Regions from separate parts of the Paenibacillus lentus genome, predicted to be linked through region 1. Evidence: predicted binding sites of a transcription regulator. Region 1 holds the regulator's gene; each other region holds the start of a gene.
The links. Region 1 encodes Rex, which represses fermentation and respiration genes when NADH is low (regulators of the CRP and FNR family bind a similar motif). Its sites were predicted from a motif close to TTGTGAAATATTTCACAA; they were not measured.
Positions count from the first base shown of each region.

Region 2: a site for Rex is predicted at 1,329-1,346, ahead of EIM92_RS05925 (cytochrome ubiquinol oxidase subunit I). Genes of this name have one in related genera too.
Region 3: a site for Rex is predicted at 6,188-6,205, ahead of adhE (bifunctional acetaldehyde-CoA/alcohol dehydrogenase). Genes of this name have one in related genera too.
Region 4: a site for Rex is predicted at 4,308-4,325, ahead of EIM92_RS00905 (FAD:protein FMN transferase). Genes of this name have one in related genera too.

Region 1 is NZ_CP034248.1:3,209,467-3,217,724, forward strand. It holds gene dinG (ATP-dependent DNA helicase DinG) at 1-1,667, shown strand, start outside; gene EIM92_RS14440 (redox-sensing transcriptional repressor Rex) at 1,707-2,357, shown strand; gene EIM92_RS14445 (amidohydrolase) at 2,347-3,645, shown strand; gene EIM92_RS14450 (cell wall elongation regulator TseB-like domain-containing protein) at 3,697-4,182, shown strand; gene EIM92_RS14455 (hypothetical protein) at 4,433-4,966, shown strand; gene EIM92_RS14460 (AAA family ATPase) at 4,959-6,461, shown strand; gene EIM92_RS14465 (3-hydroxyacyl-CoA dehydrogenase family protein) at 6,598-7,470, shown strand; gene EIM92_RS14470 (acetate/propionate family kinase) at 7,467-8,258, shown strand, end outside.
Region 2 is NZ_CP034248.1:1,305,316-1,313,573, forward strand. It holds gene EIM92_RS05920 (copper amine oxidase N-terminal domain-containing protein) at 1-1,066, opposite strand, end outside; gene EIM92_RS05925 (cytochrome ubiquinol oxidase subunit I) at 1,432-2,838, shown strand; gene cydB (cytochrome d ubiquinol oxidase subunit II) at 2,825-3,841, shown strand; gene cydD (thiol reductant ABC exporter subunit CydD) at 3,841-5,577, shown strand; gene cydC (thiol reductant ABC exporter subunit CydC) at 5,580-7,442, shown strand; gene EIM92_RS05945 (cellulose binding domain-containing protein) at 7,549-8,258, opposite strand, start outside.
Region 3 is NZ_CP034248.1:3,009,120-3,017,377, forward strand. It holds gene EIM92_RS13410 (ABC transporter substrate-binding protein) at 114-1,481, shown strand; gene EIM92_RS13415 (carbohydrate ABC transporter permease) at 1,579-2,463, shown strand; gene EIM92_RS13420 (carbohydrate ABC transporter permease) at 2,463-3,293, shown strand; gene EIM92_RS13425 (response regulator) at 3,343-4,992, shown strand; gene EIM92_RS13430 (Crp/Fnr family transcriptional regulator) at 5,152-5,868, opposite strand; gene adhE (bifunctional acetaldehyde-CoA/alcohol dehydrogenase) at 6,364-8,258, shown strand, end outside.
Region 4 is NZ_CP034248.1:163,958-172,215, forward strand. It holds gene EIM92_RS00875 (peptidase U32 family protein) at 1-355, opposite strand, end outside; gene EIM92_RS00880 (energy-coupling factor transporter transmembrane component T family protein) at 659-1,462, opposite strand; gene EIM92_RS00885 (energy-coupling factor transporter ATPase) at 1,444-2,352, opposite strand; gene EIM92_RS00890 (ATP-binding cassette domain-containing protein) at 2,357-3,178, opposite strand; gene EIM92_RS00895 (Gx transporter family protein) at 3,191-3,769, opposite strand; gene EIM92_RS00900 (NusG domain II-containing protein) at 3,753-4,148, opposite strand; gene EIM92_RS00905 (FAD:protein FMN transferase) at 4,400-5,494, shown strand; gene EIM92_RS00915 (IS4 family transposase) at 6,160-7,518, opposite strand; gene istB (IS21-like element helper ATPase IstB) at 7,862-8,258, opposite strand, start outside.

The DNA of each region.
Region 1 (8,258 bases):
ATTTCTGGGACACCGTAGCGAGTGATTCGGATTCCTGCCTTGGCCGATCATGCCCGTGGTTTAGGAAATGCTATTACCATAGAGCTAAACATGAGGCCGGGGTTGCCGATGTTGTGATTACGAACCATTCGAAGCTGTTCACGGACATTCAGGCTGGGCATCAGCTTCTTCCGGGATATGAGCGGCTTGTCATCGATGAAGCGCATCATTTGGAGGATGTCGCAGGCAAGCATCTTGGCCTTCATATGAAATATTTCACAGTAGTCCATACATTGACCCGTTTGTTCAAGGATAGTAAAACCGGACAACTGCCTAATCTAAGAATCCTGCTTCAGAATACACCAAGTGAGAAGTCGGTGGACTGGTGCGGGATTATCGATGGCATTTATCCGGCGCTTATAGACGTGAAGGAGAGCTGGGATAAGCTCAGCGAGATGTTATTCTCGTTGATGCCCGAACGCAGTGACGCGGCTCCTGGCGATCCTGGACAGTTCGTTCTCCGTTTACACCCGCAGAAGAAGCCTAAGGATTGGGATACGCTTAGCGCGCTCGAAAATCATATTTATGTCCTGCTTGGCGAGGTAGTCCGTAAGGGTGAACGCATGATGAACGATATTCGCGAAGAGCAGGAGGATTATGGAGCAGACAGCTTGCTAACGGATATTAATGGTCTGTTCAAAGACCTGGCAACGGAGCGGGAAGCTATTCGTACGTTTATGAAGCTGGATGACGAGGAAACCGTGTATTGGATCGAAGGAAACGGGAACTACCGCAGTCGCTCTTTGCAGATATATGCGGTTCCAATCGATGTCAGTAAACAGCTCAAAAATTACTTCTTTGACAAAAAGAAGAGCGTGGTCATGACCTCGGCTACTTTGTCCGTGGATAAGTCGTTTCAGTATATGATTGATCAACTGGGACTGCAGGAGGCTGCCGATACCGATCGGCTGCTAACCTCGATGCTTCCTTCTCCGTTCAACTATAGGAACCAGGCTCTGCTGGTCATTCCTCGGGACTTTCCGAGTGTAAAGGGCAGTGTGGGGGACGAGCATTTCGTAAATATGCTGGTGCAGTCACTGGCAGATACGGCAGTAGCTACGCGCGGACGTATGCTGGTGCTCTTTACGTCTTACCGTATGCTGCGACAGGTTTATGAACCGCTGAAGGAGCATTTATCCTCCGAGGGTATTACCGTCATTGGCCAGGGCATGGATAGCGGCAGTCGCACGAAGCTGACTCGTAGATTTCAAGGCCAGGAAGCCTCTGTTTTGCTCGGTACGAGCAGCTTCTGGGAAGGTGTGGACATTCCTGGAGAGGCGCTGACAAGCCTGGCGATCGTTCGCTTGCCTTTTCAGCCGCCCAATCATCCGCTTGTAGAGGCGAAGAGCGAACGGCTGCAGAAGGAGAAGAAGAATCCGTTTATGAAGCTGTCCGTACCGCAGGCCGTCATACGTTTCAAGCAAGGATTTGGGCGCCTGGTTCGCTCTTCGCAGGATCGCGGCATAGTTGTAGTTTACGACACGCGCATCTTGGAATCTTACTATGGAAAGTATTTTTTATATTCACTGCCTGGGCCTAAAATGGAACATATGCCGACCGAGCAAATGGTTCCGAGAATTTCCGAATGGCTTGACGTTTGCGAAGTCCAGGAAGTAAAGGAGCAATAACCGTAATTCATATCGCGCCATTTTAAGGGGAGAAAAGCTATGAAATCAGAGAAAATTTCCGATGCGGTTGTACGCAGATTACCTGTTTATTTGCGTTTCCTCAATGAGCTGAGCCTGCGTGAAGTGCCGACGGTGTCCTCTCAGGAACTAGGTCAGAAACTTGATCTCAATCCTGCGCAAATTCGTAAAGACCTAGCTTATTTTGGGGATTTTGGTCGTAAAGGCATCGGATACGATGTATCATATCTCATTGAGAAAATAAGACAAATCCTAAATTTGGATCAGCAAATCAACGTAGCTCTTGTAGGAGCTGGTAATTTAGGTCAAGCATTGTCCAACTATAATGCATATTTAAAGGATAATATGAAAATCGTGGCGGTGTTCGATGCAGCACCGTCTAAAATCGGTAGCAAAATCAACAATATTACTGTACAGCCGATCGATGAACTCGTTGAAACAGTAAAGGCATTAGGTATTCGGATCGGAATTATTACCGTGCCCCATTTTGAAGCTCAGCGGGTTGCCGATCAACTTGTGGCTGCTGGCATCGGGGCGATTCTAAACTTTGCGCCAACGATATTGAAGGTTCCGCCAGAGGTAAGAATTCATGCGGCCGATTTCACGACGGATTTGCTCAGTCTAGCTTATTATTTGCATGATGGAAAGGAACTAACTTCTAATGAGTCGTAAAATGTTAATTGAGAACGGCACATTTGCCGTTTTGGAGCAGGATCAAACCGTTATCGACGGCTTTATGCTCGTTGAGGATGATCTTCTTACCTATATTGGTTCTGAGCGTCCGGATCACTGCGATGATGCCGAAGTGCTGGACGGCAGAGGACTGTTGTTTCTGTCAGGCTTAGTCAATACGCATGGTCATGCGGCTATGTCGCTGCTCCGCGGCTATGGGGACGACATGGTGCTGCAAAAATGGCTGCAGGAGAAAATGTGGCCGATGGAAGCAAAGTTTACAGGGAGCGATGTATACTGGGGGACGGCGCTGTCTGTACTGGAAATGATCAAAGGAGGCACAACGACCTTTCTGGATATGTATGACCATATGGATCAGGTTGCCCAGGTAACGGAGGAATCGGGTATTCGTGGCGTGCTTATGCGCGGGGCAATCGGTCTTTGTCCGCCGGAGGTCCAGAAGCAGAAGCTGGATGAAGCCGTGGCTTTTGCCCGGAACTGGCACGGAAAAGCCAACGGCCGGATAACGACGATGATTTCGCCGCATGCTCCTTATACTTGTCCGCCGGACTACATCGAGCAATTCGTGCAAGCCGCGCATGATCTCGATTTGCCGATGCATACCCATATGTCAGAGACTCAAGCCGAAGTAGAGCAAAATGTAGCCGATTACGGTGCGAGGCCGGTAGAGCACTTGCTTAAGCTGGGAATGTTCTCTCGCCCGACCTTGCTTGCGCATGGCGTGCATTTGACGGATGAGGAAATTGAAGTGCTTGCCGCTCATAAAGTCGCTATTTCCCATAACCCGGGAAGTAACTTGAAGTTGGCGAGCGGTGTGGCTCGAGTTCCTGAGCTGCTGAAAGCAGGAGTTACTGTGTCCTTGGGAACTGACGGCGCAGCGAGCAATAATAATTTGGATATGTTCGAGGAAATTCGGCTTGCCGCTTTGATCCATAAAGGGGTATCGGGCGATCCAACGGCTGTGCCGGCATTGGAAGCTTTGCGAATGGGCACGGAATACGGCGCGCAATCGGTGTTCCTGAACAATACGGGCAAGCTTGCTGCGGGAATGAAGGCGGATTTCATCGCTCTTAATACAGAGCAGGCGCATTTTGTGCCTAGAACCGATTATGTGTCTCATGTCGTATACTCAGCAGGCCCGAAAGATGTTGAGCATGTATGGGTTGATGGGAAACAAATCGTGAAGCACGGCGTTTGTCTCACATTGGATGAAGAGCGGATTCGCCACGAAGCTCAAGCGGCATTTGAGGGCTTGTTGTCCAGATAATCAGATAGCATTGAGATAGATTTAAGTTTGGTATTAGAGAGGAAGAGAAGGTTGAAGAAGAGAACCCAATGGATCCTGCTCTCTATTCTCATTCTGCTGCTGGTACTCTTCGGCCTTCATCGTTTTTATGTATATATACAGCAGGATATTTGGATTGAGGAGAAGTCGGCGATTCAGTCGGCTAAGCAGCAAACGAGTATTATTTCGGTCGATAAGACGTGGAAATCGGTTTGGGATGAGGTTTGCTGGGTCATTAAAGGGAAGAATGAGAACGGTGAAGAGCTGATGGTTTGGCTTCCGGAGAGCGGAGAAGCCCATGAAGAGCTTCTGGCCAATGGAAAGTCGGAGCAGCAAATCCGGAATATCATCAACCAATCGCTACCCGGGATCAGAATTGTCAGACTCATGCCCGGGATCTATGAGGATGAGTATGTATGGCAGTTGTTTTACAAGGAAGAAGAGCATCATTATTATCAATTCTTCCGGTTCAGCGACGGCTCGGCTTTGCCTGATAAATTCACGCTACCCAATCGATGATCAATGGTAGAGTTTAAGGTTATAAGACACACAGCACTGTGCATCAATAAATATAACAGTTAACAGTAGAAATACCCTCGCTCCATAGAGCCAGGGTATTTTTTATTTTCTAAAAATTTTAAATATATTCATACTTTGGCTTCGATATACGATGTACTAGTATGTTATACTTTTATTTGTAAGTTTTGATAGATCAGAGTATATCAATATTCGCAAGTATTTATATATACTATATAGAAGGAGGCCGCGAATGAAATTACGAATTAGACAAATTGTCGCCATCGCAGCATTCTCTGCTGTATTGTTGTTTGGAGGATGGTTTGGCTACAGCCAATGGGCGATCGAGGCTCCGTTACACAAGCTGGTACAGCAATATGAAGGCGTAAATCATGTTAAATTGAATATTACCCCCAAAGAGGTGGGGGTGAAACTTGATCTTGAAGCTGGTACGGATATAGGCGGGCTTGTTCGCTATATTGAGAAGGATGGCCAACAGCTTTTAGGCAAGCGTTCATTAAAGCTGGAAGTAAAAGATCATTCTTCAGCGGCTTTGGATCAAATTTGGAGTGAAGCACTGTTTTCTGTTGCTCAAGCTATGGAGAGCAGACAATATACGGAAATACAGAGCACGTTGACGCAATTGGAGCAGAAGTATGATACGCTGCGGACAACCGCCGTTATGGACAACGATAACGTCTATCTGACGCTAACCGATGGAGCGGCGAGCAAATACGTTATTTTGCCCCGGATTCCGCAGAAATTGGGGGTGTGGCCCAATGCGTAAATGGATGTGGGAAGTTATTGTCGGATTTGTTCCTGTGCTATTGGTTTTTATGGCATTTATTGGCTTGAATGTAGTTCCGCTTATTATTGCCACGCTCATGGCAGGTGCGGTATTTGCCGCGCTAAAAATGCGTGGAGGCATCACGATTGGTGCGGCTCAGGAGCGGAAGCGGAAAAAAGCAGGTCCTGCCAAGCTGACCTTTGAAGAAATTGGAGGCCAGGACAGCGCGAAACAAGAGTTACAGGAAGCGCTGGACTTCATGGTTCGCCATGAAGAAATTAAGCAATTTGGAATTAGACCGATCAAAGGAATTCTGCTCACCGGCCCTCCGGGAACAGGAAAAACGCTGATGGCAAAGGCAGCGGCGCATTATACGAACTCAGTCTTTGTTGCCGCTTCGGGCAGTGAATTTGTAGAAATGTACGTCGGGGTCGGTGCGGGAAGGATACGTGAATTGTTTAAAGAGGCGCGAACCCGAGCCGCGAAAGAGAACAAGGAGAATGCAATTATTTTTATCGATGAAATCGATGTGATTGGCGGCAAAAGAGAAGGCGGTCAGCAGCGCGAATATGATCAAACGCTGAATCAATTGTTGACAGAGATGGATGGTATCTATTCGGCAGAAGCGCCGCGTATTTTGCTTATGGCGGCGACAAACCGCAAGGAAATGCTGGATGCAGCGCTGTTGCGCCCAGGTCGATTCGACCGCCATATCCAGGTCGATTTACCCGATAAGAAAGGCCGTTTGCATATATTGGAGCTGCACGCGAAGAATAAACCGCTGCAAGAGGGTGTTAGTCTGGAGAAGCTCGCCGAGGAGTCCTTTGGATTTTCGGGCGCACAGCTGGAAAGCGTCATGAACGAGGCAGCGATCTATGCGATGAGAGAAGACAAGAAGGAAATTGAGCAACGCCATCTATCCATGGCGATCGATAAGGTAATGCTCGGCGAACGGACAGACCGGGAATCAACGGAGGAAGAGAAGCGCCGTGTGGCGATTCATGAGCTAGGCCATGCGATAGCAGCCGAAGCAGTGGCACCGGGCAGCGTCAATCAGGTTGCGCTTAGCCCGCGCGGAAGGGCGCTTGGCTATGTCCGCCATAATCCGCAGGAAGATAAATATTTATATACAAAAGCTTATTTAGAAGGCCAAATTATTATCGCCTTGGCCGGGGCGGCCGCCGAGGAGATCTATTATGGCGAGCGCAGCACTGGCTCTAGCAACGATTTTGAGCAAGCGATCAACATCGTGCATACGATGATGACCTCCGGGCTGACTTCCCTTGGTATCGTCAACATGGATATGATGACCAAGGAAGTCCTCATGAGGGAAAATTCGGCGATATTGGATGAACTCGCAGCCAGATCGAAACAATTGCTGATCGATCATTCCACCGTGTTCGACAAGTCGCTGGAAATTCTTTTACGGGAAGAGCGCCTTTCCGGAGAGCAATTTAGATGTCAATTTGGTGACAGTGTCCTTTTACCGGCATAAATCTTGTGCCGGTTATTTTTTTTACTTTTTGTCCGTGCTAAGATATTATTATATGTTGGGTATTAAAAAATTGTATTATTCGACATGAAGGGTACAATATTATGTGTAGACGATGAAAGGATGGAGCGAAGGAACCATGAACTTCAAAAGAATAGGTGTCATTGGCGGCGGCACGATGGGTCAGGGAATTAGCGAAATGCTGGCAGCCAAAGGACTCGATGTGCTTCTCGTAGAAGAATCACCTGAAAAATTAGACCACGCTTATAATATGATAGAAACGAGCTTGGATAAGCAGCTTGAGAAATGGGCTATTACCAAGGCCGAGAAAAAGCTGATTTTGTCTAAAGTCCATAAAGTAACCCATCTTGCTGAATTGGGTACCTGCGATATGGTCATCGAGACCATTTCGGAGGATTTGGATGCCAAAAAAGAGGTGTTCAAGGAGCTTGATCATGTGTGCCCAAGCAACATTATTCTGGCCAGTAACACGTCAACGCTCAGTCTGACAGAAATTGCCGGTTCAACAATGTATCCCGAGCGGGTAATTGGCATGCACTTTATTTATCCGGTATCCAAAATTAATCTTGTGGAAATCATCCGCGGACTCAAAACATCGGATACAACGTTTGAAGAAACCAAGCATTTCGTGGAGGAAGTTGTCGATAAACGCGGTATCATGGTGTATGAATCACCAGGATTCGTTACTTCTCGCATCATTTGCGTCATGATTAACGAAGCGCTGCACGTGCTTGGTGAGGGCGTTGCAACTGCCGAAGATATCGACAATGCCATGCGCGTTGGGTATCAGTTCCAGTACGGGCCGCTTGAAATGGCTGACCGTTTTGGTCTGGACTCCGTATTGGCTGCACTCGAGCGCATGTTCCGTGAATTCGGCGATCTAAAATACCGTCCTTCCTTTGTATTGAAAAAAATGGTCCGCGCTGGAAGCTTAGGTGTGAAGACGGGCGAAGGATTTTTCAAATACGACAAGGATGGTGACCGGTTATGAAAGTTCTTGTAATTAACGCGGGAAGCTCTTCCCTGAAATATCAACTGTATGACATGACGGATGAATCTGTATTAGCTAAAGGTCTAGTCGAACGGATCGGTATGGATTCTTCGATTCTCACTCATAAGCCGACAGGCAAAGAGGAAGTGACCGAGGTTAGTGATATTCTGGAGCACACGACAGCGATTCGTAAGGTACTCGAAAAGCTTACTCACAAAGAGCATGGCGTGCTCCAAGCGATTGATGAAATCGAGGCAGTGGGCCACCGGGTAGTACATGGCGGCGAAGCATTTAAAGGTTCGGCTCTAATTACCGGGGAAGTAAAATCCGAAATTCGCCGTTTATTCGATTTGGCTCCACTACACAATCCAGCATGCATGATGGGGATTCAGGCTGCCGAGGCAAACCTGCCGAACGTCCCGCAAACCGTTGTGTTTGATACGGCATTCCACCAGACGATGCCAGAAAAAGCTTATTTATATGCGATTCCTAAGGTACTGTATAAGAAGCATAGGGTTCGTCGTTATGGATTCCATGGAACTTCGCATGAGTATGTAAGCCACACTGCGGCTGAATTTTTGGGGCAGAAGATTGAGGACTTGAAAATCATCACCTGCCACATTGGAAATGGAGCTAGCTTGACGGCTGTTAAGGATGGCGTCTCTGTTGATACTTCTATGGGCATGACTCCGCTGGAAGGATTGATTATGGGGACGAGAAGCGGAGATTTGGATCCGGCTGTAGTGCCTTTTGTAATGAACAAAGAAGAGCTTACAATTAACGAAGTG
Region 2 (8,258 bases), 1.9 Mb from region 1:
GATCGACGATCTCTCCATCTTCGTCATAGCTTAGGTCGGTAATCGTGATCGGCTCGCCCATTTTGTATTCCGCCTTGTCCGTCTTGAACTCGGCCACAGGAGGAATATTTGGATTGACGACGACAATTGTCTGGATATACGGATCGCTCCACTCTCCATTGGCATCCTGGACGGCGTAGGAGACCGTATAGATTCCTGCGGCTTCGAAGATGTCCTGGCGGCCTTCCCACTTCTCATCGACGATTTGTACGCCTCTCGGAGAAGAGGATTTCGTTTGGTAGATCACAGTCGTCTCGCCGGCGATGATTTTGTTGTTCAGTACAGTGAAGGAGGCGACTGGTTTGGTGGACAACTGCATAATGACCTTCTTGTCTTCCACTTTATACGAAATGTTGAGGGCTTGTGTGATGGAAGTGAGCGGCACCATGAATACGTTATTATCCTGGTAGCTGGCGCCCTTCATCGTCATGGTCTCCCCGTTGACTTTGTAAGTCTTGCTATCGGTCAAAAAGCGCAGCTCATCTTCGCCGTATTTGATGATCGTTTCTTTTGTGCTTGAGTCATAGGCTATTTCATAGCCAACACGATCTACCAAGGAGCGGATGCTGACATAGGATACGCCGTCCTTTACCGTCATGGGCTGAGTGGAGGTGTAGACCTGGCCATCGTGCTCCATGCGTGTACTGTTCATATGAAGGATTAGCTGACCTCCTCCAATTGAAGGGGCAGCCGCATTATCGCCATCTTCACCAGATGGATCGGTTGTGTCTGTATTTTCCGCAGGTTCCTCTGGCGTCAGGGGAACGTCCGGAGCTTGCGAATCCGTTGCCGTTGTGTCTGTGTCACCGGGTACTGTTGGAATTGCCGGGGGTTCGGTTGTGGTTTCCTTTGTGTCCACAGATCCGGCAGCTACCGTATTCGTGGATGTATGTACCTGGTGATCTTGCAGGCTCTCCTCATGGACGACTGAACCGGAAACAGGCGATTGCGCCAGGACGGCAGGTACAGCCAGTACGGTCTGCGAAACGAGGAGTGCGGTAACTAGGGAAATGCTTTTCAATTTCATCTTGATAAAATGACTCCTTCTATAAAAATATTTGAGCTATGAGTACGTAGCGGTTTCCAGCTTCCTGTACCTCATGTTTAGACGCTACATAGAGAGGAAAAGTTACGGTCACTAGTAAAAGATACTAGCTGACATCTTCTTATTAAGATAGTCAGCGGAAGCAACAGCGACTCATTCACAATATCTCCACAAATGCAAGTGCCGTGAAAAACATTGATTCGATGCGGTTTTTCAGGATTGTTAACAATACTGACACAGGATTATGTGATTCTTGTCACAAAACGATTACTTTTTACACGTTTGTTTTCATAAATCCGTGATAGAATTCACAATAGTTAAACAAAAGATGAAAGAAGGGTGTATTTATGGATCCGGTAATGCTTGCACGTATCCAATTCGCGGCAACAACAATATTTCACTTCTTCTTTGTGCCGCTCTCCATAGGTCTGGTGTTACTCATCGCGATCATGGAAACAATGTATGTAAGGAAGGGGAAAGAAATTTATAAGCGCATGGCCAAGTTTTGGGGTAAATTATTCCTCATTAACTTTGCTGTGGGGGTCGTAACCGGTATTTTGCAGGAATTTCAGTTCGGCATGAACTGGTCGGACTACTCGCGCTTTGTAGGCGACGTCTTCGGTGCACCGCTTGCGGTTGAAGCGTTATTCGCCTTTTTCATGGAATCGACATTTATTGGGTTGTGGATTTTCGGATGGGATCGACTGTCCAAAAGAGTACATTTGCTCAGCATTTGGCTCGTTTCCATCGGTACGATTGCTTCAGCCTTTTGGATATTGGCGGCAAACTCGTTTATGCAGCGTCCTGTCGGATTTGAGATCAATAACGGCCGGGCGGAAATGAATGACTTTTTCGCATTGATCAGCAATGGTCAGCTATGGGTAGAATTCCCGCACACGGTGCTTGGCGCATTTGCCACAGGGGCGTTCATGATTACTGGTATTAGTGCTTACAAACTGATGAAGCGCCAGGATGTGGATTTCTTCAAAAAATCCTTCACTATTGCCATTGTCGTCGGCTTAGTCGCCTCGTTAGGTACGGCTCTGTATGGGCATCAGCAGGCGCAGTATTTGGTGGAAACCCAGCCGATGAAGATGGCTGCCGCCGAAGGCTTATGGGGCAAGAGCGGCGACCCGGCGCCTTGGACGGTGTATGCGCATATCGATCCGAAGACTGGAGAGAACTCGTTTGAGATTAAAATCCCTTATTTGCTCAGTTTCTTGTCCTATAGCGAGTTCTCTGGTGAAGTTAAAGGGATGAATGAGCTACAGGCTGAATATGAGCAGACCTACGGTCCTGGAGATTATATTCCACCGGTTCGAACGACTTTCTGGAGCTTCCGGATTATGGTTGCTGCTGGATCTTTGATGATTGTATTAGGAATGTATGGTGCGTATTTGGCTTGGCGCAAAAAGCTGGAACGTCCGAATAAGTGGTATTACCGCATGATGATGTGGGCGATTTCCTTGCCGTTCATTGCGAATACGGCTGGCTGGATTATGACAGAAATCGGTCGGCAGCCTTGGACCGTATTTGGTTACATGCGGACAGAGGACAGTATATCGCCAAGCGTGACCGCTGGACAAATTCTCTTCTCGCTCATTGCGTTTACGGCAATTTATGCGGTACTAGCCGCAGTGATGGTTTATTTATTCGTTAAAGTGATTAAGAAAGGCCCTTATGCCGAGAATACAAGTGATGATGAGCAATCGGCAGATCCATATGGTAAGGAGGGATACCATGCTATCTCTTAATGAGCTCTGGTTTATCCTCGTTGCAATTTTATTCATCGGCTTCTTCTTCCTTGAGGGATTTGACTTCGGGGTAGGGATGAGCACTCGCTTTCTAGCTAAAAACGATATGGAGAGAAGGGTGTTAATCAATTCGATCGGCCCCTTCTGGGATGCTAACGAAGTGTGGCTGTTAACAGCAGGCGGTGCAATGTTCGCGGCCTTCCCGAACTGGTATGCGACGATGTTCAGCGGTTATTATACCCCGCTTGTCGTGCTGCTGCTTGCTTTGATCGGACGCGGGGTTGCGTTTGAGTTCCGGGGCAAAGTGGAAAATACGCGCTGGAAAAGTACCTGGGATCTTGCCATTTTCCTGGGCAGCCTGCTGCCTCCGTTTCTGCTGGGCGTAGTCTTTTCCGGTATGCTCAAAGGGCTGCCGATTGACGGCGACATGGAAATGAAGGCAGGGCTGTTCGATATGGTCAACCTGTACACGCTTGTTGGCGGGATTACCGTCGTCGTGCTATGCCTCGTTCACGGTCTGCTATTTACGTCCTTGCGGACGACGGGCAGCCTGCGTGACCGAGCTCGCAAGCTGGCGCATAAGCTGTTGATTCCACTAGCCGCATTGTTTGTCGTATTCGGAGTAATGACGTTCTTCCAGACGGATGCGTTTGAAGTTCGTGCTCTGCCGCTGACGTTGATCGCGGTGGTTGGCCTTGGTGCATTCCTGCTTGCCGGCTGGTTCATTGTCAAACAGAGAGACGGCTGGGCATTTGGAATGACGGGTACCTTGATTGCACTTTCCATTGCTTCCGTGTTCATTAGTTTGTTCCCGCGTGTCATGGTTAGCTCAATCAGTGAAGCGTACTCGCTTACGATTCACAACGCAGCGTCTGGTCCATATTCATTAAAGATCATGACGATCGCTGCTTTGACTCTATTGCCATTTGTACTTGGTTACCAAATTTGGAGTTACTTTGTCTTCCATAAACGCATTAACGAGAAGGAGCATTTAGAGTACTAATGGGACGCGATTTAATGAAGTATAAGGGAATAAAGCCGGTTCTTGCCGGAATTGGCGTTCTGACCCTCATTCAGAGCATCGCTATCATATTGCAGGCCAAATGGCTGGCGGAGGTTATCTCCGCCCTGTTTGCCGGCGCTAAGCTGCAGGAGCAATTCGGCGGGGCCGTTTTGTTCCTGCTTGCTTTTATCGTCAGGCAAATATCTGCGCTGCTCCAGCAGAGGATCGCCTATCGGTTCGCAGAACAGACAGGCAAAGAGCTGCGCAAACAGGTGATGGAAAAGCTGTTTGAGCTTGGCCCCCGCTTTGCAAAAAGAGAGGGGACCGGCAACTTGGTTACGCTTGTATTGGATGGTGTAACGAAGTTCCGCAACTATTTGGAGCTGTTCCTGCCCCGTATGCTAGCAACCGGGCTAACGCCGATGCTCATTCTATTGTATGTATTTACGCTAGACATTACGGCAGCCGTCATTTTAATTCTCACGCTGCCGATTTTGATCATTTTTTTGATACTAGTTGGTCTCGCCGCACGTAAGCAAATGGATCGCCAATGGAAATCCTACCGCACGTTGTCCAATCATTTTGTAGATTCCCTGCGCGGACTGGAAACCTTGAAATTTCTCGGGCACAGCCGGAGTCATAGCGAATCAATCGAAAGGGTAAGCGACTCCTACCGATCAGCGACAATGCGGACGCTTCGTGTCGCATTTCTGTCTTCATTTTCCCTTGATTTCTTCACGATGCTGTCGGTCGCTTCGGTAGCGGTTAGTCTGGGACTGCGTTTGATTGATGGAAATATGACGCTTCTGACGGGGCTGACGATTCTCATTTTGGCACCGGAGTACTTTCTTCCTGTTCGGATGGTGGGAGCCGATTATCATGCGACCCTAGACGGCAAGGAAGCCGGCGAAGCGATGAATGCAATTATTGCGGAAGGGGAGGCGGAGAGGGCTGCAATGGCCAGCCTGCCTGAAGGGATAGCATTGGATTGGCGTCCCGATAGTGTCATGAAGCTGTCTTCGCTGACGGTGCAGTATGAGGAGGAAGGCCAGCCCTCGCTGGATCAAGTCGGGCTTGAGCTCAGCGGTTTTGGCAAAATCGGTATTATCGGGGAGAGTGGCGCAGGGAAGTCCACGCTGATCGATGTGCTTGGAGGATTTCTGCGCCCGACGGAGGGCGAGATCGAGCTGGGGCGCGCAAGGCTCGGCGATTTGACCAGCCCGGAATGGAGAAGGCAGATTACTTATATTCCGCAAAATCCATATATTTTTAGCGGATCGCTTGCGGATAACATTGCGTTCTATTCGCCGGACGCTTCCCGTGCGGAGATCGAGCAGGCTGCTGAGGATGCGGGTCTCGGCGCTTTGGCAGATTCGCTGCCAAAGGGATATGATGAGCCCATCGGTGGCGGTGGCCGTCCATTGAGCGGCGGTCAGGAACAGCGCGTAGCGCTGGCCCGCGCTTTGCTCAGCCGTCGGCCGATCTTGCTGCTGGACGAGCCGACGGCTCATTTGGATATCGAGACGGAGTATGAATTGAAGGCGACGATGCTGCCTTTGTTTGAGGGCAGGCTGGTGCTGCTTGCTACCCACCGTCTGCACTGGATGCGAGAAATGGATCGGATTATCGTCATGGAGCAGGGGCGAATTGTGGAGACGGGCAATCATGATGAGTTGATTGCGAGAAAGGGAGCCTATTATCAGTTAATGACATCTCAGCGGGAGGGGATATTGTGAGTGTGAAAGAGGACACTGCGAGATGGAATCGCCAAGAGAAAACGGCCTCGCAAGAGCAGTGGATTACTCCGTATTTCCGTGCCTATAGCGGACGCTTTTCCCTGTATTTGATCTTGGGTACGCTGACGATATTAGCGGCAAGCATGCTGATGTTCACCTCAGGCTTCCTCATTTCCAAATCATCTTTGCAGCCGTATAACATATTGCTTGTATATGTGCCTATTGTCGGCATCCGTGCATTTGGGATTGGCCGGGCGGTCATACACTATGTAGAACGGCTGGTTGGACATGATGCAGTACTGCGAATTTTGTCCAAAATGCGGGTGCGTCTATACAACATATTGGAGCCTCAAGCGCTATTTATTCGCTCTCGTTACCGGACGGGGGATTTACTCGGCGTCCTGGCAGACGATATAGAGCAGCTGCAGAACGTATACATTCGGACCGTTTTTCCAAGTCTTGTCGCGGTGATCGTTTATGGGGTTATCGTCATTGCCTTGGGTCAGTTTGATTGGCTGTTTGCATTGCTGGTGGCAGGCTATATCTTCATACTTGTCGTGGTGCTGCCGTATATTTCGCTGATGCTGACTAGACGCACGAATGCAGAGGTGAAGCAGGAGCGGGGTCGATTGTATCAGAAGCTTACCGACGCAGTGATGGGCATCGGCGATTGGGTCATCAGTGGCAGACCCGCCGAATTTCTGGAGTCATACGAACATGACGAAGACACTGTAGCCCGAAAAGAGCGCAAGCTTCGCACCTGGGCAAGATGGAGAAGTTTGATCGGTCAACTCGTTGTTGGAATCGTCGTTATATCTATGATCTATTGGTCAGGCAGCCAAGCTGCTGCCGGACATATTGATCCCGTGTTAATCGCAGCCTTCGTGCTTGTCGTCTTTCCGCTGGCGGATGCATTCCTGCCCCTGTCCGAAGCCGTCGAGCGCACGCCGCAGTACCAGGAATCGCTAAGTCGATTGAATCGGATTATGGAGCCTGTATTGGGGCAGGAATCTCAGGGTTCGGTTATGGGCGGAAAGAAGGGGATGTCTGCGGAGTTGGCGATGAACGAACAGCGCCTAGCGGATGTGCTTACCGCCTCTCGTGCCCGGGATATTCACATAAAGCTGAGTAATGTCTCTTTCACATATGAAGCTAAGCATGCCATACAGAGTGGCGGTTCGTATTCCGTCTGTGATGTTTCTCTCGATATACCCCAGGGCAAGCGAGTCATGGTGATTGGCCGGAGCGGTGCGGGTAAGTCCACGCTGTTGAAGCTCATTCAGGGGGCGATTGCACCGACCGAGGGCAGTGTACTAATCAATGGCGTTCCGGCAGCGCACTTCGGGGATGACATCTCTAAAGTCATCTCAGTATTGAACCAAAGCCCGCACTTGTTCGATACAACCGTAGCGAATAATATCCGGCTTGGGCGTCAAGGTGCTTCGGAGGAGGAACTGCACCTGGCGGTACAGCAAGCGCAGCTTGACGCGCTGATCGCTACGCTGCCGGAGGGTCTAAGCACACCGATGCGCGAGACCGGGCAGCGCTTCTCCGGCGGAGAACGGCAGCGTGTGGCTCTGGCGCGCATCCTGCTTCAGGATGCGCCGGTGCTCGTCCTTGATGAGCCGACCGTAGGGCTTGACCCACGTACCGAGCGTGAGCTGCTGTCAACGATCTTCAGGTCGACAGCGGGCAAGACGCTCGTGTGGGTCACGCATCATTTGGTCGGAGCAGAGAAGATGGACGAGATTATCTTCATGGAGCATGGCACGATCCTTATGCGCGGCACGCATGAGGAACTGCTGGAGCGGGAGTCAAGGTATCGCAGCCTTTATGCGCTGGATCGCCCGGATGATATAGCTTAATAATATATAGAAAGAACCTCGCAAGATGGAGTGATCCCAGTCGTTAGTCCGACCTAACGATTGGGATCACAGTCCAAAGCGAGGTTCTTTGCTATGAAAATGCAGCTTAAGGCTCAATTCCCCATTGCAGTTCACCGGAGATGTAGCCGGTTACTCGTGGGGCATCTTGATATGATGTGGAGGTCGAATCAAAGGAGTAGTCGTCACTCTGCGAATAATCACTCCAGTCAGATTTGGAGATGCGGATTTGCAGGTCAATGCTCTGGCTGGCTGCTAGGCTGCCTGCTCCGCTTGTGAAGCCGATTTCCGCATAATAATCCGCTCCACTTATGGTTGCAGGCATCTTGACGAAGTTGCCTGTCACATTAGAGCTGCCTATCTGAGTCCAGTCGCAGAACAGACTTTGCGATTGCTCTCCATCGATGGTGTAGTAGTAACGCAGCTTAATATCGGAGAGGTTAATAGCCTGACTTCCAGTATTCGTCAGCTTAATTCGGGGACTGAGTGTGTTTGTCGTATTGCTTACCGCTTCATTATACATTTGCACCTTAATGCCTCCGGCAGGTGTTGGTACAGTCGAGTCCTGAATGTTGATGTTCAATACCGAATCAGCCCCGGCGCTGAACTGGAACGTCAAGCTTAGTTGACCGAGAGGCTGAGCGGCCAAGTAGCTGCTGAGGATCGTGATGTTGGAATCGGAGACTGTATAATCGCTGCCTTCCGTCAATGCCGCAGCTCCGTTGCGAATGGCGGTTAGTGTATTCCCATTCAACGTCAATGCGACGTTTACGTTGGCCTGATTGCCTACGTTTTTGT
Region 3 (8,258 bases), 200 kb from region 1:
AGTCCATAGAAATATCTCCTCGAATAGTGGATTTGTCATCCTTACAGCTAGGAAGCCTTATTTTATAATGAGGGTGCAAAGCAATATTACTCATAAATTAGGGAGGTCAAACCGTGAGAAAAAGTTGGATCATGATGTTAAGTCTGATTTTCGTGGCAAGTGTTTTGGTAGCAGGCTGCGGAAAAGGCGACAACTCGGGGGGAACGGTGAGCACGGGTACAAATGGCGGGAATACACCACAGGAAAGTAAATCGGATCCGTTCGAATTAAAGATGCGGCACATTGAAATCGGCGAACCCAACAAAAATCGCCTGGCTCGTTTGGAGGCTGTAAAGAAGAAAGCCGAGGAGCTGGTTCCTGGGTTAACGATTAAATTGGATGGCGTGGATAGTGAGGTGAATCGGAAAGACAAGCTGAGAAGCGAGATGGCTGCGGGAAATCCTCCGGATATTTTCGATGCCTTTGGCAGCCCGGATATCGGCGTTTACGCCAAAGAAGGACTGGTTCTCGACATTGGCCCGATTTTAGATGAGCTGAACTTGAAGGAGCGGTTCATCAACCTGGATCCCTGGACATATGATGGCAAAATTTACGGCTTACCAAAAGGCGGATCGATTGAAGGATATTTCTACAATAAAGAATACTTTGCTGAAAAAGGGCTGGAAGTGCCAAAAACTTTGGCGGAATTGGAAGCGCTTGCTGAGAAAGTGAAGGCTGATGGCAAAGTTCCCTTCGCCCAAGGTTCTAAAGACGCCTGGGTTCCGCTTATGACAACGAATAACTTATGGTCATATTATGCTGGAGCAGATTTCACGGCTGGATTCAAGACCGGTGATTCCAAATGGAATGATCCGAAAATGGTTGAAGCGGTCAGCAAGCATCAGGAGTGGGTGAAGAAAGGTTATTTTAAAAAAGGCGAGCTGGGCATCGACTACAACAGCCAGCGCAACCAACTGCTGACGGATGAAGCCGTCATGATGTATGACGGATCCTGGGCATCCTCGGTGTTCAATGATGCTTTGGGCGCAGATGGTAAGAGCAAGTTCGGTTTCTTCGTTATGCCTCCTGTAAATGAAGGGGATGGATTAAGCACGATGGTTGACTCGAACAATGGTTATGCATTCTCCGCGAAAGTAGCGGACGATCCGAAGAAGCTGGAAGCAGTTAAAGCGTTCATTACGAGCTTCTTCAGTGATGAGGTTCAGCTGCAAAGCCTGAAGGAGGATGGGCTGCTTCCTTCGATGATTCTCAGCGAAGAAGATTTGCAAGCGAATGCCGCTAATGATCTGATCAAGGAAATCATCCTGCGCATGAATGAAGTCGAATATAAATGGCCGGCCTTTGATGCCTTGGTTCAGGCTGAAGTCAATACCGAGCTTAGCAGCGGGATCCACCGCGTGATTGAAGGCGTACAAAATCCTAAAGACATGCTTGATGCCGTGCAAAAAGTGCAAGAAGAAGCGAATGCCGCCGGCGAATAGTTACTGGAATCGCATGAGGAGCACCCCGGGCTAACGGGTGGTGCTCCTTTTCAAAACATAGCTGAATTGCGACCAAGTCAGAATCTGGAGGGTATTTATGAACAAGGCGATGAGAAATCCGCTGATGTATACATTATTTTTAATTCCAACTTTTATCGGTATTATATTGTTTTTCATCTATCCCGTAATCAATGCCGCGTTTTATAGCTTTACCGACTGGAACGGGATTGCGAAGACGTACAATTTTACTGGATTCGCGAACTACACGAAGGCGATGAGTCAAAGCGCGTTTTGGGTGTCAGTCAGAAATAACGGCTTCTTTATTCTGTTTTCAGTGTTTATTCAAGTTCCGCTTATCATCCTGTTCTCGCTCTTAATTGCGAACGTCAAGAAACTGAAGGGGCTGTATAAAACAGCTGTATTTATGCCTTCGGTGATGTCTACGGCAGTCATCGGTATTTTGTGGGGCTTCATTTATGAGCCGGATATCGGATTGTTTAACCATGTACTGGGACTGTTTGGTATTGAGAAAATATATTGGCTGTCGGATCGCAGTTGGGCTATGATTTCCATCCTGATCACGAATGCCTGGCAGTGGACCGGGTTCTATATCGTGATGGTGCTGGCCGCAATCATCTCTATTCCCAAGGAGCTGGACGAGGCTGCGATGATTGACGGGGCTACCGGCTTCCAGCGCGCCATGCGGATCACAATGCCGCTGATTATGCCGATCGTGTCGGTCGTCATTATGCTGTCCATTGCCGGGGCTATGAAGGCTGCGGATATCATTATCGTTATGACCAAGGGCGGCCCGGCAGGTTCAACCGAGGTGATGGCTACCTATATGCTGAAGCACTCCATCACCAGCTTCAAATACGGATATGGGAACAGCATCGCGGTCTTGATCTTTATTTTCACGCTGATCATTACGGCACTCTATCAAGTCCTTGTGGCGAGAAGAACGGAAAGGATCGAATATTAATGACGAAAAAATTCAAGGGCAGCCTGGCTCATATTCTGCTGATGATTTATCTGCTAGTAATTCTCTATCCCTTTTTATTTGTGCTGTTCTCGTCAGTGAAGACGGATAACCTCGCGATCGCAAAAAATCCGTTCGGATTTCCACAGGAGTTCCAGTGGTCCAATTATGTAGAAGCCTGGGTCAACGCGAAAATCAGTACGTATTTCTTGAACAGTTTGTATATCGCAGTGATTGCCGCGGTGGCGACTATCATTATGGCTTCCATGGCTTCTTTTGCAATGACTCGGATGCGGTTCACAAAGGTTAGCCCTGTTCTGTATCAGATCATTATTCTCGGTATTCTTATCCCAGGCAACGCATTGCTGCTGCCGGTATACAATCTGATGCGCACAACCCATTTGCTCGATACGCACTGGGCATTATTAATTCCGTACGCGGCAAACTCTATTCCATTCTCGGTTGTCATCTTAACTGCTTTTATGAAATCATTGCCCAGCGAGATCGAGGAGGCAGCTGTTGTAGACGGACTAAGATTATCTGGTATTTTTACCAGAATCGTGATGCCGCTTACCGTTCCGGCCCTCGTTACCGTCTTTATCGTGAATTTTCTCGGCAATTGGAATGAATTTTTGCTCGCTAATTACTTCTTGTCCGAGGATTCGCTCAAAACACTGCCTGTCGGGATGGTAGGCTTCCGGGATGCCTTTAATATCAACTATGCGCAAATGTCGGCAGGAATTGTCTACAGCGTCGTTCCAGTAATGGTCATCTATGCGATCCTGCAGGAGAAAATTATTGAAGGTTTGACGGCCGGAGGGGTAAAAGGATAGATTAACAGTAGAACGGTAAGACGGTGACAACGAAATGGGGTAGTACTCTGTGGATATCAAGGCGCTGCTCATTGATGATGAGCCTCTAATTCTGAATCATTTGAAGAATGCGCTACCTTGGAATGAGCTTCAGATTGATCTTGTTGGAACGGCTAGGAACGGGGTAAAAGGGCTTGAGCTAGTCATAGAATTCGAACCTGATATAATCCTGTGCGATATTCGAATGCCGCTGATGGACGGACTGGAGCTTCTCCGCGAAATTCGCAAACGAGGCTATGAGACTGAGGTCATTATGTTGACCGGTTATCAGGAGTTTGAATATGCCCGGCTGGCATTGCAGCATGGCGTCAAGGATTATATTCTGAAGCCGATTGATTACTCGGAGCTGAAGAAGGCGGTCGGTAAGCTGGCGAATGAGGTTCGATCCCGAAGATCGGAAAAGCGTTCCGTCGAGAGGCAGATGCAAAGGATGCTCGGACTGGCTCACGAAAAAATGATGTTCGATGTGCTGATGGGCTTTGTGGAAGATCTGCCGGCGTATTGGTTCGCCGAGGATGAACGGGGGAATGGACTTCTATACTCGTTGATTCTCGTAGATCTCGACGGTTATGCGCAGCGTACGGTGTCCTGGACGGATCAGGAGCGCAAGCTGTGGAACTTTGCGGTTCGAAATGTGCTCCAGGAGGCGATTCCGGATCAAGAGCTTCAATATACCGTCGTCCAGTTGCGTCAAGGAGAATGGTGCATGCTGCCGCAGTTTGAGCGCGCGCGCTATGCTGCTGTTTCGGAACAGATGTATGAATGGGCTCGGAAAATTCAGTGCGCCGTCAAGGAGCATATCAAGCTAACGGTCAGTTTAGCCTGGGATCACGGGCCGATTGAAATGAAGGAACTATCCCAGACTTATTTGAAGCTGCAGCGCGGTTTAATGCTGCATGCCGATCATGAGCAGTTGCTTCCTTTTACAAAAGAGAATTCGTCCGGCGATTTGGGAGCGATATCGGAATGGCAGCTTGTGGAGGAAATTACCTCTGGCCTGAGAATGTACGACAAAGCAAAAGTCGAGCAAGGGTTAGAGAGACTAAGGGCTAATCTGCCGCATATTTCTGAGCATTCCGCGCTTGGGATTGAGAAATTTCTGCAATATGGCATTATTCATTTGCTGCGAGAGATGCGAGAGCTGGACTTCATGAATTCCCATGAAGAGGGGATGCTGTGGCAGCATTTGCAGCACAGTCATAATGTGAAGGATCTGCTGAATGTGATTGCAGAGTTGGAAAACCATATTAAAGAGCTTGAAATCAATAAGAAGTCCAGCGAATTGCTGATGATCTCGGCCGGTGAATTTATTGAACGCAATTTGAGTACTGATATTGGGGTCGACGATATTGCGAATTATCTGAATATAAGTTCAAGCTATTTCAGCCATTTGTTTAAACATCATTACGGGGAGACATTTGTTGAGTATTTACGAAAGCAGCGCATGGAGCTTGCCAAGAAGATGCTGCGCCTAACCTCCCGCAGTGTTACCGAAGTGGGGACGCTAGTGGGCTACAGTGATCGGCGTTATTTTTCTAAAGTATTTCAGCGCTATACGGGTGTGACACCGACGGAGTACCGGGAGCAGGAAGAACTGGCGGAGGAGAGCGAAGAAGCGAGAAATGAGCCTGATGGGCAAAAAAATAAACAGCAGGTATAGGATGCACAGCACGTAGAATCTGAATTTAATTGTATCAGCTAAAACCGCCATCGCCGAACAGATCGTTAAACTACATTTGCTGAACTTATGACGCCGCACAAATCGAAAAAGCAACCTCCTCCGGATCGAGATGAGGTTGCTTTATCCATTTGCCTGCCATTAAATCCGGCATATTTCGTTAGGGCATAGCTCACAGTGACAAATGTCCTGCAGCATAACAAGATCTTTAATAAGGATCATACCGTTTACGTACTCGAGCGCGTTTTTCTTGCGTAAATCACTGAGCATCCGGTTGACGCTTTCGCGAGTAGCGCCGATCATGTTGGAGAGATCCGTGTGTGTAATCTTTTTGTTGATGAGAATGTTATCGCCGTGCTTCTCGCCATAGGTATTGCTTAGACGAATCAGGGTCGAGCAGAGCGCTCCCGGCTTTCCGTACATCATCAAGTCCCGGAATTTAGTTTGCGTCAGCCGATGGTGAATACCCATCCATTTCATGAAATCAATGGCGAAATCACAGTGCTGGCAAATCAGAATTTCCAAATCTTTTTGTTCAATAATGCCGATTTCACTGTCTTCAATAACTTCGGCGGTAAAGCTGTGCTTCGTACTAAAGAAGGGATCAGCCTGGCCGACCATGTCACCGCGTCCATACATATAAAGGATAAGTTCTTTGCCTTCGTCCGTAGATTTGGTTAGTTTAATCCGCCCGCGTTTTACGAAGAACAATTTATCGGAGAAGTCTCCTTCCCAGAACAAATGCGTTCCTTCCGGATACGTCTTATCTTTCATAGTTACAAGAAGACGATTGAAATTTTGCTCTGAAAAGCAGTTGGTATTCCCACGGGTCGGGGTTGCTGTTGCAAACTCAGTCATTTTATAATCCCCCTCATACTCCAAATTTTTCTGAAAATTTTAAATTAATTTAAATTAATTATATAACGAACCAGAAGCTTTGGGGCGGCTTACAAGGGCTTAAAAGTGTCTAAATTCTAACATTGTGACTATTTTCACTATCTTAACACCAAAATTCATTGCACAATAGGCGATCGCATGAACGTAATTCAGCGTCAGATTTGTGGTTGAAGGATGTAAGAAGGACGCTCAAGACTCGTTACCTTAATTAATTGTAAATAAGGATGGAATCTGTGAAAAGAAATCGATAATTATGAAAGTTTTTCACTTTTTCTAAAGTTTGTGAAATTATTCACTATACAAACTTAAAATTATATGTTATGATCGATGTAACAAAAAGAGAAGCAAAAGCTTCCGATGGATGAACCAGAAAGTGAAATTATTCACAATACTATCTTATGTAGAGATGAATCACGAATCAGGTTGATCCAGATGAAACTTAGGAGGATGAGAGAAATGGCCGTAAAGAATAATGTGACCACGAAGCAGCAGCCTAGCCCAGAGGATTATATCCAATCACTGATCGACAAAGCGAAGAAGGCAACTGATGCTTTCATGGGAATGGATCAAGAGCAAATCGATAAGATTGTACAAGCGATGGCTCTTGCGGGTCTCGACAAGCACATGCACTTGGCAAAAATGGCTGTAGAGGAAACTGGACGCGGAGTATATGAAGATAAAATTATTAAGAACATGTTCGCGACTGAGTACATCCATAACAGCATCAAGTATGATAAGACGGTTGGTGTCATTGAGGATAATCCTTATGACAGCTTCCAGAAAATCGCCGAGCCGGTCGGAATTATTATGGGGATTACTCCGGTAACGAATCCGACATCCACTACAATCTTTAAAGCGATGATCGCCATTAAGACTCGCAATCCGATTATTTTCGGATTCCATCCTTCCGCACAGCGTTGTAGTGCTGAAGCAGCGAAGATTTTGCTGGAAGCAGCGGTGAAACATGGCGCGCCAGCTGACTGTATCCAATGGATCGAAGATCCTTCCATGGATCGCACGAATGCATTGATGAATCACCCTGATGTGGCATGCATTTTGGCGACAGGCGGTTCTGCAATGGTTAAAGCGGCATACAGCTGCGGTAAGCCGGCACTTGGCGTAGGCCCTGGTAACGTACCTTGCTTCATTGAGAAGAGTGCTGACCTGGATCAAGCTGTTAATGACCTGATTCTATCTAAGACATTTGATAATGGTATGATCTGTGCTTCCGAGCAAGCGGTTATTATCGAAGAACCGATCTTTGATCAAGTGAAGAAGAAAATGATTGCGAACGGCTGCTACTTTGTTAACAAAGAGGAAGCTGCTAAATTAACAGCTGGCGCGATCATTGCTGATAAATGTGCAGTGAACCCTACGATCGTAGGTCAGTCTGCAACCAAAATTGCTGAACTATGCGGTATCGATGTACCTGCCGGAACGAAAATTCTCGTTGCTGAAATTGAAGGTGTCGGACCTAAATTCCCATTATCTGCAGAGAAATTGAGTCCGGTGCTGGCGTGCTACAAAGTGAAAACAGCTGAGCAAGGCATTGACCGCGCACTGGAAGTCGTTCAATTTGGAGGCATGGGACACTCGTCGGTCATCCATTCCAATAATGAAGAAATTATTCAAAAATTCTCGGATCGCATGCCAACTTGCCGGATTCTGGTGAACCAGCCATCTTCGCAGGGCGGTATCGGTGACATCTATAATACGAACCTGCCATCGCTTACGCTGGGCTGCGGATCTTACGGACGCAACTCGACTTCGTCGAACGTAACAGCTGTCAATTTGATCAACGTGAAAAGGGTGAATCGTCGTACCGTGAATATGCAGTGGTTCAAAGTGCCAAGCAAAATCTATTTCGAGAAAAACTCGACGCAATATCTTGCTAAAATGCCGGATATCAGCCGCGTGCTGATTGTAACTGACCCGATGATGGTTCAACTCGGATACGTAGAAAGAGTGGAGCACTACTTGCGTCAACGCCAAACTCCGGTTGCGATCGAAGTATTCTCGGAAGTTGAGCCGGATCCATCGACAACGACGGTAGAACGTGGTACCGAATTGATGGCTAAATTCCAGCCAGACTGCATTATCGCACTCGGCGGCGGATCGCCAATGGACGCTGCGAAAGGAATGTGGCTATTCTACGAATATCCGGATACTGAATTCCATAACTTGAAGCAGAAATTTATGGATATCCGCAAACGGACTTACAAGTACCCACGTCTCGGTCAAAAGGCGAAGTTCGTGGCGATTCCTACCACTTCGGGTACAGGTTCGGAAGTTACTCCGTTCACAGTAATTACAGATAAAATCAACGGCAACACGAAATATCCTTTGGCGGA
Region 4 (8,258 bases), 2.2 Mb from region 1:
GCTGCAGCTTCATCTCCTGAATCAGAGCCAGAATGGCAAAATCCTGAACAATAATCGCATCTGGCCCAGCCTGTTCCAAGAAACGCAAATAATCACGAGCCTCTTCGATTTCCCCTTCATTCAGCAAGTTATTCACCGTGACGTACGCTTTTTTATGAAGAGCATGTGCATGCTTGATTGCCTCGATGATCTCTGGCCGACTGAAATTATAGCCTTTGCGCATCATGCGCATATTAAGGCTCGGCCCTCCAAAATAAACAGCGTCACAATTCGCGTGGATGACTTCCTTGAAAATTTCAAACGTCCCAGTCGGCGCAAGCAGTTCGACTTCTTTTCCATTAAAATAACGTGCCACAGTAATACTCCCTCTCTCTATCCGCAGGTAAGTTCATTTTTGTGATTAATTTCACTAACTTCTTTGCAATTCTTCCATCTCTATTCTAGTAATTCTGTGAGATGCTTCTATTAGGTAACTCTATAGAATACTTCATAAGATACTTCATAAGATACTTCACAAGGTGCTTCAGTTCTTCATAGAGTGCTTCATAAGGCGCTTCAAGACTTCATAAGAGATTCATAAATCTTCTATGGTGCTACTGAAGCCCACTTGGGCTTCCTCATAGACTTTCTAAACATTCGCTGCCGCACCAATATCCCCCTATATGAAAAATCGGTACAGCAGCACCGCCACAGCCAAAAGAGCAAATGATAAAACGAACCAAGTGTCACGACTCTTCCATTCGAGCCTATGATACTCTGAACGGGGTGCTCCGATTCGATAGCCTCTTGATTCCATTGACAAAACCAATTCCTCAGCCCGGCGAAAAGCACCTACCGTAACGGGAACGAGCAAGGATACTAGCATCTTCCCCTTCTCTTTCCATGGCAGCTCCCGCAAATCAGCGCCCCGGGCTGCCTGTGCCTTCACGATCTTCTGCGACTCATCGAGGATCGTCGGAATGAACCGCAGCGCAATGCTCATCATCAATGTCAAGCGCTGTGCCGATATGCCGATCGCCTCGAACGGCTTGAGCACGCCGGCCATCCCTTGATTCAACCGCCCAGGCGTCGTTGTGAACGTAAGGATCGCGGTAAACGAGACAAGCATTGCCATACGCGAAGCCGAAATAAGCCCAAGGCTAACTCCTCCAGAATAGAGAGTCCATGAGCCGATCTGCCAGAGCGCAGTTCCTTCGGTCACAGTAAAGCACTGCACGGCAAAAATAAACACCATGAGCACCCAGAGTGGCTTAGCCGCCTTGACGTAATACTTAAGCGGAATTTTCGTTGACGACATATAAGCGAGTGAAAAGACCGCGGCAGCTCCAAGCGCAGGCCATGAGCCCACGGCAACGATCGCGATAAGATACAACACCATCGCCGTCAGCTTCGCCCGCGGGTCAAGCCCGTGAATCCACGATCCGGTATCGATGCTTCGGCCTATCACAAGCTTTCCCCGCATGCCAATCTCTCCTCTCTGTCTTTTGATCTACCCGCAGCCAAGAACGCCTGCTCCAGCCGCTCGGCTAATGAGTCCGGCGTCAAGCACGGCTTCTCTCCCTCCATTCCGTACTGGGCGGCAAGCTGATTCCAAAGGGTGATGCATTCCGGAAGAGCCAGCCCCTCCTGCTCCAGAACGGCGGATTCGCGGACAAGCGCATCAGTCGTGCCCTGGAACAGCGTCCGGCCGCTCTTCATAATAATCCACCCATCGACGTAGGGCAGCAGTTCTTCCATCCGGTGCGTCACGACGATTACCGTCTTGCCCTGCTCGCGGTGCAGCTTGGATAGCAATGCGGCAAGCTCAGCCCGGCTCTGCGGATCAAGAGTGGCCGTGGGCTCATCCAAAGCAATCACCTCGGGGTCCATGGCCAGCACTGAAGCTATGGCGACTTTGCGCATTTGACCGCCGCTTAGATGAAAGGGATTTCGCGAAAGAAGCGACTCGTCCAGACCCAGCAGGTCCAGCGCCCATCTTGCCCGTTCCCTCGCTTCCGCCAGAGACATTCCAAAATTAAGCGGGCCAAAACAAAGGTCTTTTTCCACCGTGTCCTCGAATAACTGCTGCTCGGGAAATTGAAAGACAAGCCCCACACGTCTGCGCAGCTCGCTCATTTTAGGCGCTTTTTCCCGGGCATTCACCACCACGTCCAAAATCCGCACACGGCCTTCTGTCGGCCTCAGGATGCCATTGAAATGCTGCAGCAGCGTCGATTTGCCAGAGCCTGTCGTACCGGCAATACCCGTAAATGTTCCAGGCGGAATATCAAGATTGACGCCCTCCAGCGCCCCGCTTCGCCATAAGGTTCGATCATCGTAGGCGTAGCTTACCTCATCGAATGTAATAGCCATAATGTCACCACCTCCTTGTATGCCGGCCTCGGAGAATAGCTTCTCCATCCATCCCCCGCTTCCTTAGCTCCTGCTGAAGCCTCACCCGATAAGGCGCGATCAAACGACACGCCTGCAGCAGCTCCTCATCTTCGAATAGCTCCGCAGGAGCTCTATCGGCCGCAATGGCCCCGCCCCGAAGCACAATCGCCCGGTCCGAGGCCATAATCTCTTCCGCATCATGCGTAATCGAAATGAGCGTGTAATCCCCGCTCTTCCGCATCTCCTGCCAAATTTGCAGCAGCTCCCCGCGTGCTTTCTCATCCAACATGGAGGATGCTTCATCAAAAATAACGATACCAGGCTCCATCGCCAGAATAGAGGCGAGGGCTACGCGCTGCTTCTGTCCCCCTGACAGCTCCGATGGATGCTTGGATAACAGATGACTGATTCCCAGCTTCTCGGCGTATCGCTGTACCCGCTCCCTCATCTCCTCACGAGCAAGACAACGTCCCTCCAACCCGAAGGCGATATCCTCTTCCACCGTGGCCCCGATAAATTGGTTATCGGGATTTTGGAATACCATACCGATCCGCGGGCGAATATCCCAGACCGATTCCCGCGTCAGCTCGCGGCCCTCCACAGTAATCGAACCGCTATTTACAGCAAGTAATCCGCCTAGTAGCTTGGCAAGCGTTGATTTTCCGCAACCGTTGGGGCCGACGATCGACACCCAGCTTCCAGAAGCAATACGGAATGTCACCTCATCCAAAATCGGGGTTTCCGGCACATAAGCAAAGGATACCTGCTCCAATTCATAAGCATATTCCGCTTCCGCTGCAGCCATCTCCTCACCCCCTTAATCATTCAAAAACGATTCAAACAAAGATAGCCTGGACAGAGCTGGGATCAAATAGCGAACCGCAATCCCAACCGCAATCCCCGTCAACACTCCTGTAATGAGGAGCATCGGCAGGTAATAAAATATTTTCGTTGTCAGGAAATATAGTGATGCCGCCGTAAGCTGCCCGATATTATGAGCAATCCCTCCCACGATGCTTATGCCGATCATGCTCAGTCTCTTGCGTCCTACCAGAAGCAGGAACCACATTGCCGCAAAGCTAAACAGCGCGCCCATAATGCTAAATAAAAAACTGGAGAACGTACCAAATATAAAGGCAGTAAGCAAAGTCTTCAGCAATACCATCATCAGGGCATCCCTTGCCTTCAGGAAATAAAGGCAGGTCAGTACCATAATATTAGCCAGTCCCAGCTTGGCCCCCGGAACTCCCATGTTAATGGGAATAAGCGATTCGATCAGACTTAACACGACTGCAACCGCAGCGAAAATAGCCACGATCACCGTTCTTTTCAATATGAGGGTGGACGATTCGCTGCCCAGCGACCTCTGCGCAGTTTGCTTATTTAACAATGGCATCTATATCATCTCCTTCCCCCAGGTCTCCTTCGATTTCAACAATCATTTTATGCGGAAGGCAGACAATCGCCCCCCCATCGCGCTTAACAAAGCCGAAGGTTAGACATAACTGATCGGGACAGTCCGCCTCAATCATCTCTATACCATAGTCATGCACCTTCAAAATGTTGAGACCATCCTCGGTTTCAATTTCAATAATTTGCTCCTCCTCCGTGAGTTCCACGGATCGAACCAGCTTACCGTCTACTTTAATATTTGCGACAAGCGGAGTATTATTGTGATTTTTTTCACTTAAATCTGCAAAAAGCCACCTTGGAATTAGAAATGCCAGAGCAATAACGACGATCAAGCTAACCAGCAGGACGTCTCCACGTTTCATAGAGAAAACCCCTTATTTTTTAATTATATAAATTCTAGACGAACTCATTATAACCCCTGTTTTTCAAACCTTCAATGACTAACCTGTGCGATTTCTCTCATTTTCCTGATTGTCACAAAACCCTCACTTTGTAAGGAATTTAATGGAATAATCATTACTTTGTGAAAAATATTACTTTTAACAAATTGCTATTCTTGATACAATAAATTTGAATCAATAAATTTAGAAAGAAATGAAATGAGGCGGCACACATGAACCACAACAGACTGATTACCCTCGGGCTAACCGTACTATTATCCATGACCTTATTGGCTGGATGTGGCACAAATTCGAACCCGTCAACCAACTCCGTCTCTAAGAATCAAAAAACGGCAAATGATCATGAATCTATTAAGCCGATGGCAGAAACATTCTTTATATTCGATACCGTTGTCAACGTGAAAATATACGATAACCGAGCGACTAGAGAGCATTTTAACGAAATCGAAGCTCTATTGAAGGACATCGACAGCAAAATCAGCCGTACGCTGGAGAGCAGCGAGATCTACCAGGTTAATGTAAACTCCGGAAAATCCGCCGTTAAAGTATCCTCTGAAACCTTCGAGCTTGTCATCAAAGCTCTGGATTATGCTAAGCGTACTGACGGGAAATTCAATCCCGCCATCGGCAACTTGGTTACACTGTGGAATATCGGCCATGAGAACGCCAAAGTGCCCGATGCTAATCTGATTGAGGCGGCCAGGACACTTAACGACTACCGTCTGATTGACCTGAATCAGGACACGCAGGAAATCTATTTGCAGAAGGAAGGCATGGCTATCGACCTCGGTTCGATCGGTAAAGGCTATGCGGCGGATGCAATTTACGACTATTTACAGGAGCAGGGCTTCAGCAGCGCCATCATCGATCTTGGCGGAAATATTTATGCGATGGGCCAGAAGCCGGGAGGTAAAATGTGGAATATCGGCATTCAAGACCCCGACAAGAACCGAGGCAATTCCATCGGCACGCTTCAGGTGGAAGATAAGACCGTCGTCACCTCCGGTATATATGAACGTTTCTTCATCGAGGATGGCAAGCTGTATCAGCACATTCTCGATCCCGAAACCGGCTATCCGGTAGACAACGGCATCAGCAGCGTTACGGTCGTCACGAAGCATTCCACGGATGCGGATGCCCTCTCCACTACGCTGTTCGTACTCGGCATTGAGGAAGGACTCAAGTTTATCGAGGATACCCCGGATACAGAGGCACTGTTCATTTCCAAAGAGCAGAAACTCTATGCAACATCAGGCTTCAAAAACATGCTGAATAAGACGAACGATAGTTATACCTTTGCCAACTAGGCAATGGGCAGCTGCCGTCGCTAGGCGCGGCAACCCTGGGAGAGAGATAGGCCTGTTTGATCGCTTGGACGAAGCGAAGCTCCTAGCAACATCCATACGCCTGTATCATTGCCTGAGGAAGCGAATTTGCCACAGTACAGCAATACAAGCCTGCCTGCGCCACTACCTCGGTGCAGCGAGATTACCTCAGTACAACAATAGAAGCCTGCTGCTTCACTTCCTGAGTGCAGCAATAACCACGCATGCCACTTACCGCTTCTGCTATATGCTGAAGCGGTTTTTACTGACGAAACACTTGCTTTCTATAAAAATCTATAGTAAAATATAATTTCGAGTTGCAAAAGTAAGTTTTGAATGTAGTTCCTCACAAGATTATAGCCCTCCTATACCTGACCCAGGTAAGAAAATTCCTATGAATGACCCAAAATAAGGATTTAATGTATTTCTGATTCACACTGGCGCGGTCATCGGAGCCGCAAGGACAAAAGAGAGGTAGGGCTTTTGTTGTTTTAGAAAATGATTGTGGTTGTAGTCTGAACAGGAACCCAAGTTGTTCTTCCCGTGTACAGAAGAACAGTAATTATATAAAGCAGAAACGCCCGTTACCGCTTTAGCCGTGGTAACGGGCGTTTTGGTTATGTAACGCGATGTTTAAAGTAATTAACTCAACTTTCGCAGCTTGAAATCGGCAAATAAGCCTTGATGTAACTGGGCAAGCCAGCGATCCATTGCTGTAGTTGTGTTTGAATGAGTGTTGTGATCTTCTTACTGGCTTTCTTGGAGATATCTTCGATTAATTCAATCAGTTGTTTTAAGGCTACAGCCCAATCTAGCTGACCTACTTCATCACATAGCAAATAAAACAAGCCACCAAGCGTACGGTTGTCGGTACTTTGTCGGTGTTGCCACGCTAGCAAAATATACCGTGAAAAAACAATCGTGGTATGGCTGATAAGGAGATCATATGAGCGTCCTTGAAACTCTTTTTGTAGGCGCAGTAAGGATTTGGCACACTTAAAGAAGACTTCGATATCCCAGCGAATGCCGTATATCTGAATCATTTTTTCTTCCGAAATCGTTAGGTCGGTGCATAGAATGGCAAGCCATTCTTTCTTTTTTGAGCGGTGACGCACGAAAACCATCATGACTGGAATCCCTGGAGACAACTCGGTACGGATAGAGCGTAAGATTCCCTTGTTTTTTCCTTGAACAGGGATGGCTTCATAATAAAGTTCTTGCAAAGATAATCGGCGTTCGTCAACAAGATAACGCTTCTTATCCGCTTTGACCATGCCGATCACATCTAGGCCTCGATCAACGATGGCTTGGATTAATGGAGCATGTGTGAACCAACTATCCATTAGCACGTATGAAGCCTGCACACCAGCGGAAAGCGCACGATCAATCATCGATGGAATAATTTCAGGAGCAGGAAGCAAAGCTTCGACCCGACGCTTGTAGCCAGACGTTCTCTTGTCGATCCCTTGCATGATCCCATTTATTTGCGATTTCATCGAAGCTAGCAAGGAGAAGTCAACGGGAATAAACGTATGACCATCCGACCAGCCTAGCGTAAGCATCCGAAATCCTTTATAAAAGGAACCCGTTGCATGATCTTTAAATCGAGAAAGCAGTTCAACCTTCTTGCTACGATTGCGCTCAAACATGGAGTCGTCAACAACAAATGCAGACATGCGATCTTCACCTGTCAGTGGGCGAATTTTATCGATAGTGGAGGAACTAAGCAATGACAGAAATTTGCGCCATGCATAGCCGCTGTGATTCAGGAATCGATAGATCGCATCCTTCCCAGGAAACGTATCACCTTTCTCGCTTTCCAACAGGCGGAACCAGTTTTTGTGGTGAAACAAAAGGACAAAGACAAGCTGGAATAAAAACGAACAGGTATAACCAAATCTCTTTTTAAATCCAGCTGTTCTTAAATGTTGCAATACTTTCAGCTCTTTAAAAGCGGGTTTAATTTCATTTGGAAGTTGATTTTGTAATATGCTTTGCTCTATCATGTAGAGGACACCTCTTCTGTATGGTAGTGATTGATTCGACACTCTCACTTTACCAAATGAAGCGGTGTTTTTCTATTATTGCAACATCCATATTCTAATCAGGGTTTATCTAATCACATCAAGCAAGTAAGCCGATTTTCGCTCTGCGAAAGTTGAGTAATTAAGAAATTTATTACTAATCAATTATAAAAAAATCATCTTCTATTTGACCATCAAAAGTAAACAAGATCTTATACACGCCAATGTTCTCACCTTTGTATCTTATGGGGATGAGTGTGTTTTGCAAGTAGAAAATGCTTAGTTTTGCAGCCAAAAGTGCTAAACCCACTTGCCAGCATCAAAGTTACATAGGAATTCGTTCCATTGCTTGCTTGAAGCGGAAGCTCTCACCTGTGAAGGAAAGAATATGAGCATGGTGCACCAGACGATCGACGAGTGCTGACGTGAGTTTGGTATCGCCGAATATCGATGTCCATTGACCAAACTCTAAGTTAGATGTAACGATCACACTCTTTTGTTCATAGCAATCCGCTATCACGTTAAATAATAGTTCAGAACCGGTTTGGTTGAATGGGACGTAACCAACCTCATCAAGAATGAGCAAGTCAACTTTTCTCAACTTATCTCGAAATCGGTTAAGTGTTCCCGTCGTAAATTTCTCCTGAAGCATGGCAACTAAATCGGAGGCTCGGTAGAACTGCACCGCATTGCCACGGCGACAAGCCTCCACACCCAATGCC